DNA from 2 places in the Kitasatospora sp. NPDC008050 genome. Region 2 is predicted to be linked to the other one. Evidence: riboswitches for the same ligand, from Rfam matches in the RefSeq annotation. Region 2 holds a riboswitch; the other holds the start of a gene.
What was found. A riboswitch is a leader RNA that binds a small molecule or an ion and turns the genes downstream of it on or off. The one in region 2 is predicted to bind glycine.
Positions count from the first base shown of each region.

Region 1: another riboswitch for glycine. It lies ahead of gcvP (aminomethyl-transferring glycine dehydrogenase); the one in region 2 lies ahead of gcvT (glycine cleavage system aminomethyltransferase GcvT).

Region 1 covers NZ_JBIBIJ010000004.1:13,610-17,007, forward strand. The annotation lists gene ACFZB9_RS09375 (PRC and DUF2382 domain-containing protein) at 1-944, opposite strand, end outside; glycine riboswitch at 1,118-1,223, shown strand; gene gcvP (aminomethyl-transferring glycine dehydrogenase) at 1,456-3,398, shown strand, end outside.
Region 2 covers NZ_JBIBIJ010000026.1:53,762-57,159, forward strand. The annotation lists gene ACFZB9_RS33795 (enhanced serine sensitivity protein SseB) at 1-790, opposite strand, end outside; glycine riboswitch at 950-1,055, shown strand; gene gcvT (glycine cleavage system aminomethyltransferase GcvT) at 1,205-2,335, shown strand; gene gcvH (glycine cleavage system protein GcvH) at 2,437-2,817, shown strand; gene glyA (serine hydroxymethyltransferase) at 2,978-3,398, shown strand, end outside.

The DNA of each region.
Region 1 (3,398 bases), on a different contig from region 2:
CGGATCACCTTCTCCTCGGTGTACCGCTCGACCACCAGGCGCACCCGTTCGAGCGGAGCCACGTACTTGCGCACCGCCGGGCGCTCCTCGCGCAGCGTCACCTCCTCGACCGCCTCGGCGATCTCCTGCGCGGTGAGGGTGGCCCGCTCCGCCTCGCTGACCGGCACCCGCTCCACCCGGACCCGTTCGCGCACCACCTGCACCCGGCGCTCCACCGGCTCGGTCACCACGTACTTGCGCAGCTTGGCGGTGCCCAGCACGTGCCACTCGTTGACGATCTCCAGGCGCTCCTCGCGCAGCGTCAGCTCCACCGGTCCGGGCGGGGCGTTGGTGGCCGGGCCGTGGTCGGCACCGGTCTTGGGCGCGGTGTGCACCGGATCGGGGGTGGGGCTCGGCGGCGGCTCGACCGGCTTGTCCAGCCCGATGGTGGGCGGGGCCGACGGTGCGACGCCCTGGGCCCGGGGCAGCTGGGTGGTCTGCTGGGTGGTGCCCGACTCGGCCGAGCCGTTGCTGCGCGTCATGGTGGTCGCCGCGGCCGCCACGGGGGCGCCGGCGGCCACCCCGAAGTCCAGGTCCGTCGAGCCGGGCGAACCGTTCGCGGTGGTGTTCCGCTCACCCGTACGGCCGGCGCCGGGGGAGTCGAGGCCGTAGTAGCGGTAGAGCTGGAGCTCCTGGGCGGGGGAGAGGTGCTGGCCGACGCCGAAGTCCGGCGACTCCTTGATCAGTGACTTGTCGTACGGCACGCGCAGCTCCTCACCGGAGAACTCGCTCGTGGTCAGCGGGACGAACGCGTCCCGGCCGAAGATTCCGGTGCGCACGGCGGCCCACTCGGGCTCACCCGTAGCGTCGTCGAGGTAGACCTCGTCCACCGTGCCGATCTTGTCGCCGTTGCGGTCGACGGCCTTGTGCCCGATCAGGTCTCGGGGATCGATGTCGGTCTGCACGCTTTCCTCATCCTCCTGTGGCTGCTGCCTGCGATTCACACCAAAAGGCACGGATCGGATGACGGCGAGCCAAGCGCCGCCGTCCGTGCGCGGGCTGCGCCAAGTGGGGGAGCACATTCGCTCACCTGCACGGTCGTCCGAGAGGTCCGCGCTGGTACCCTGGGCGCGACCGCCGAACCCGCTCGGGAGAGTCCTCACCCTTCGAAACAGAGGGGACTGGGGCGCCGAAGGAGCAAACCCTCCCCGGAATCTCTCAGGCATCCGTACCGTGTGGGATAGGTCACTCTGGAAAGCAGGGCAGGGCCGCGGGCGAGGGAGCCGGCGGGCACCACCCTCACCGACGGTGCAAGCCGGCGGGGCGTCAGCCCCGCGCGGGCGAAGCTCTCAGGTCCCGATGACAGAGGGGGAGGCCTGTCGGGCTCGCCCGTCCAGGTCCATCCGCTCTCCACAGCGGCGCGGGCCCGCGGCGTGCGTGCCCCCGCCGGTCCGTGACCAGGAGGCCTCGACCACCATGACTGCCCAGCCGACCGCCGGTCGCCCCCGCAGCTCCGCCACCCTCGCCGAGCTGGAAACCGCCAGCCCCTTCGAGTCCCGCCACATCGGCCCCGACGCCGCCGCCCAGGAGAAGATGCTGGCCCAGGTCGGCTACGGCTCGCTGGACGAACTCTCCGCCGCCGCCGTCCCCGAGGCGATCCGCAGCATCACCGGACTGGACCTGCCGGCCGGCCGCAGCGAAGCCCAGGTGCTGGCCGAACTGCGCGAGCTGGCCCGGCAGAACCAGGTGCTCACCCCGATGATCGGGCTGGGCTACTACGGCACCTTCACCCCGCCGGTGATCCTGCGCAACGTCATGGAGAACCCGGCCTGGTACACCGCCTACACCCCGTACCAGCCGGAGATCTCGCAGGGCCGCCTGGAGGCGCTGCTCAACTTCCAGACCCTGGTCTCCGACCTGACCGGCCTGCCCACCTCCGGCTCCTCGCTGCTCGACGAGGGCACCGCGGCGGCCGAGGCGATGGCGCTGGCCCGCCGGGTCACCAAGGTCAAGGGCGGTGTCTTCCTGGTCGACGCCGACACCCTGCCGCAGACCGTCGCGGTGATCCGGACCCGCGCGCTGCCCACCGGCGTCGAGGTGGTCGTCGCCGATCTGTCCGAGGGCATCCCGGCCGACATCGCCGAGGGCGGCGTCTTCGGCGTGCTGCTGCAGTACCCCGGCGCCTCCGGCGCGGTGCGCGACCTGGCCGCGGTGATCGAGCAGGCGCACGGGCTCGGCGCGATCGTCGCGGTCGCCGCCGACCTGCTGGCGCTCACCCTGCTCAAGTCGCCCGGCTCGCTCGGCGCCGACATCGCCTGCGGCACCTCGCAGCGCTTCGGCGTCCCGATGGGCTTCGGCGGCCCGCACGCCGGCTACCTGTCGGTGCGTGCCGAGTACGCCCGCTCGCTGCCCGGCCGCCTGGTCGGCGTCTCGGTGGACGCCGACGGCCAGCGCGCCTACCGGCTGGCGCTGCAGACCCGTGAGCAGCACATCCGCCGTGAGAAGGCCACCAGCAACATCTGTACCGCCCAGGTGCTGCTCGCCGTGATGGCCTCGATGTACGCCGTCTACCACGGCCCCGACGGCCTGGCCGACATCGCCCGCCGCACCCACCGCTACGCCGCCGCGCTGGCCGCGGGCCTGCGGGCCGGCGGCGTCGAGCTCGCCCACGAGGCGTTCTTCGACACCGTCACCGCGAAGGTCCCGGGCCGGGCCGCCGCCGTTCTCGCCACCGCTCGCGAGGCGGGCATCAACCTCTACCAGGTGGACGCCGACACCGTCTCGATCTCCTGCGACGAGACCACCACCCGCGAGCACCTGGCCGCCGTCTGGGCCTCCTTCGGCGTCGCGGGCGTGGACGCGGACTCGGTCGCCGAGACGCTGCCGGCCGGCCTGCTGCGCGAGGACGAGTACCTCACCCACCCGGTCTTCCACAGCCACCGCTCGGAGACCGCGATGCTGCGCTACCTGCGCCGCCTCTCGGACCGGGACTACGCGCTGGACCGCGGCATGATCCCGCTCGGCTCCTGCACCATGAAGCTCAACGCCACCACCGAGATGGAGGCGGTCACCTGGCCGGAGTTCGGCCAGCTGCACCCCTTCGCCCCGATCGACCAGGCCCAGGGCTACCTGACCCTGATCCGCCAGCTCGAGCAGCAGCTGGTCGAGGTCACCGGCTACGACGCCGTCTCGATCCAGCCGAACGCCGGCTCCCAGGGCGAGCTGGCCGGTCTGCTCGCGGTGCGCGCCTACCACCAGGCGAACGGCGACACCCAGCGCGAGGTCTGCCTGATCCCGGCCTCGGCGCACGGCACCAACGCCGCCTCCGCCGTGATGGCCGGCATGCGGGTGGTCGTCGTCAAGACGCTGACCGACGGCGACGTGGACGTCGAGGACCTGAAGGCCAAGATCGAGCAGCA
Region 2 (3,398 bases):
CTACCCGGTGCAGCAGCCAATCCACCACCGGGTCGTCCGCCAGGTCCAGCAGCACCATGTGCACCCCGCCGGGCAGCGGTGCCACGCCCAGCGCCCGCCCCAGCGCGGCGTTGGCCTCCACCGGGTCGGCGGGCGCGGCCGGGTCGAGTTGGACGCCCACGAAGAGCACCGTCGGCTCGCCCTCCACCGAGGCCAGTGCCCGACGGGCCGTCAGCACCCCGCCCAGCGCCGCGAGCTCCGCGCACACCACCTGCAGGAAGGCCACCGGCTCCTCGCCCGGACCCGGCTCGCGCAGCGCGACCCGGGCGCCCTCGGGCACCCCCGCGCCCGTCCCGATCGTCTCCCAGCGCCCCTCGCGCGGTCCGCGCCGCAGCTCGCCGACCCCCTCGGGCGGCACCGGGATGCCCACCGGCGCCTGCGGGTTGAGCGCGATGCCGATGCCCAGCGGCAGGCCGCGGGCGAACTCCCAGGCCGGCGCGACCGCACAGGACAGCCCCGGGGCGTGCCGCAGGAACTGCTCCTCGGAGGAGAAGACCGGCACATAGGGCGCACCGGCCAGCTCGATGGTCGGCAGGTCCAGCCCGGCCCCGGAGGGGTCGGCGCCGGACGGCAGCGGGATCCAGACCTGGCTGCGGGCCAGCACCTCGATCACCCGGGGCGTGGCGCCGGGGTCGCCGATGGCCGCGCTGAGCACCCGCTCCAGCTCGTTGGCCGGCCAGCCGCTGCCGACCGGTGCCCGACCGGGCTCGGCCCACTGCGTCGCCGTCGCGGCGTACCCCTCTGATTCCATCCGCCCCTGCCCCGCTTCTGACCCGGACCGTCGAGCACAGGTGCTTGTCACGCAGTGCGTCCAGCCGAAGCGTACCGAGACAGCCCCCTCTCCCGCCGGGCGGACGGACATGCCATGATGTCCGCGTACTCCACAGCACCCAACTTCATACTGGCCGCTCGAACCCGCGCGGGAGAGCCCGGAGGTGCCCTGGCGGGGCACGGACCGGCGCCGAAGGAGCAAGTCCTCCCCGGAATCTCTCAGGCACCCCTACCGCGTGGGCGAGGCGAATCTGGAAAGCGGAACACGGCCGTGCCGTGCGCCCACCCACGGTGCAAGCCGCGTCATCCTTGGTGCGGTGAAGCTCTCAGGTTGTGACGACAGACGGGGAGACTCCACCCCACCCTGCCCGCACCCAGCTTCGGGAGTCTCACCATGTCCCCCCGTCTGACCGCGCTCGACGCGCTGCACCGTGCCCTGGGCGCGACCATGACCGACTTCGCCGGCTGGGACATGCCGCTGCGCTACGGCAGCGAGCGCGAGGAGCACCTCGCGGTCCGTACCAAGGCCGGCCTCTTCGACCTCTCGCACATGGGCGAGATCACCGTCTCGGGCCCGCAGGCGGGTGAGCTGCTGGACCACGCGCTGGTCGGCTTCATCTCCGCGCTCGGCGTGCTGCGCGCCCGCTACACGATGATCTGCCGCGAGGACGGCGGCATCCTGGACGACCTGATCGTCTACCGGACCGCCGAGAACGAGTACATGGTGGTCGCCAACGCCTCCAACGCCCAGGTGGTACTGGACGCGCTGACCGAGCGCGCGGCCGGCTTCGACGCCGTGGTGCGCGACGACCGCGACGCCTACGCGCTGCTCGCCGTCCAGGGCCCCGAGGCGAACGCGATCCTCTCCTCGGTGACCGACGCCGACCTGCCGGGCCTGAAGTACTACGCGCTGCTGCCCGCCACCGTGGCCGGCAAGCAGGTCTGGCTGGCCCGCACCGGCTACACCGGCGAGGACGGCTTCGAGATCTTCAGCGCCCCCGCGGACGCCGAGCACCTGTGGCAGGCGCTGACCGAGGCGGGCGCCCCGCACGGCCTGGTCCCGGCCGGCCTGTCCTGCCGCGACACGCTGCGCCTGGAGGCCGGCATGCCGCTCTACGGGCACGAGCTGGACACCTCGCTGACCCCCTTCGACGCGGGCCTCGGCCGGGTGGTGCGGTTCGACAAGACCACCAACAGTGGCGAGTTCGTCGGCCGCAAGGCGCTGGAGGCCGCGGCCGCGCAGGCCGAGGTCAACCCGCCGCGCAAGCTGGTCGGCCTGGTCTCCGAGGGCAAGCGGGTGCCGCGCGCCGAGTACGCGGTGGTCAGCGCACCGACCGAGGGCGAGTCCGCCGTGATCGGCCGGATCACCTCCGGCTCCCCCTCCCCCACGCTCGGCAAGCCGATCGCCATCGCGTACGTGGACGCCGCCTTCGCGGCCCCCGGCACGGCCGTCGCGGTGGACGTGCGCGGCAAGCACGAGCCGGTCGAGGTCGTCGCGCTGCCGTTCTACAAGCGCGCCCGCTGAGCAGACCCCCAGCTGTCGAGTCGTCCACTTCGCGGACTTTCGACCGTCCGCTCGGCGGACCGTTCCCTCGTTCCCGCTTCCCATCCTGGAGAATGACCACCATGAGCAACCCGCAGCACCTGCAGTACAGCAAGGAGCACGAGTGGCTGACCGCCGCCGACGCGGACGGCGTGTCGACCGTCGGGATCACCGAGTACGCGGCCACCGCCCTCGGTGACATCGTCTACGTGCAGCTGCCCGCGGTCGGCGACACCGTCACCGCCGGGGAGACCTGCGGTGAGCTCGAGTCCACCAAGTCGGTCAGCGACCTGTACTCCCCCGCCACCGGTGAGGTGACCGAGGTCAACGAGGCCCTGGCCGACGAGCCCGCCCTGGTCAACTCGGCCGCCTTCGAGGGTGGCTGGCTCTTCAAGCTGAAGGTCTCCCAGGCCCCCGCGGACCTGCTGGACGCCGACGGCTACGCCGAGTTCACCAAGTCCTGACCGGACCGCCGGCCGGGCCGCCCGGCCGGCCTGCGATCGACACGGCGGGCGGCCGCAGCGCGGCGGCCGCCCGCACCAGGTTCCCCTCGCCCGCCACCCGCCGCCACCCTTGCCACGGCGCGCTGCGCGCGGCAGCCCCCTTTCACGGGAAGACGCCACCATGACGGTTCTCAACCAGTCCCTGCACGCACTCGACCCCGAGATCGCCGCCGCGGTCGACGCCGAGCTGCACCGCCAGCAGTCCACCCTCGAAATGATCGCTTCCGAGAACTTCGCCCCGGTGGCGGTCATGGAGGCCCAGGGGTCGGTACTCACCAACAAGTACGCCGAGGGCTACCCCGGCCGCCGCTACTACGGCGGCTGCGAGCACGTCGACGTGGTCGAGCAGATCGCCATCGACCGGGTCAAGGCGCTGTTCGGCGCCGAGGCCGCCAACGTGCAGCCGCACTCCGGCGCGCAGGCGAACGCCGCCGCGATGTTCGCGCTGATCCAGCCGGGCGACACCATCCTGGGCCTGAACCTGGCCCACGGCGGTCACCTGACCCACGGCATGAAGATCAACTTCTCCGGCAAGCTCTACA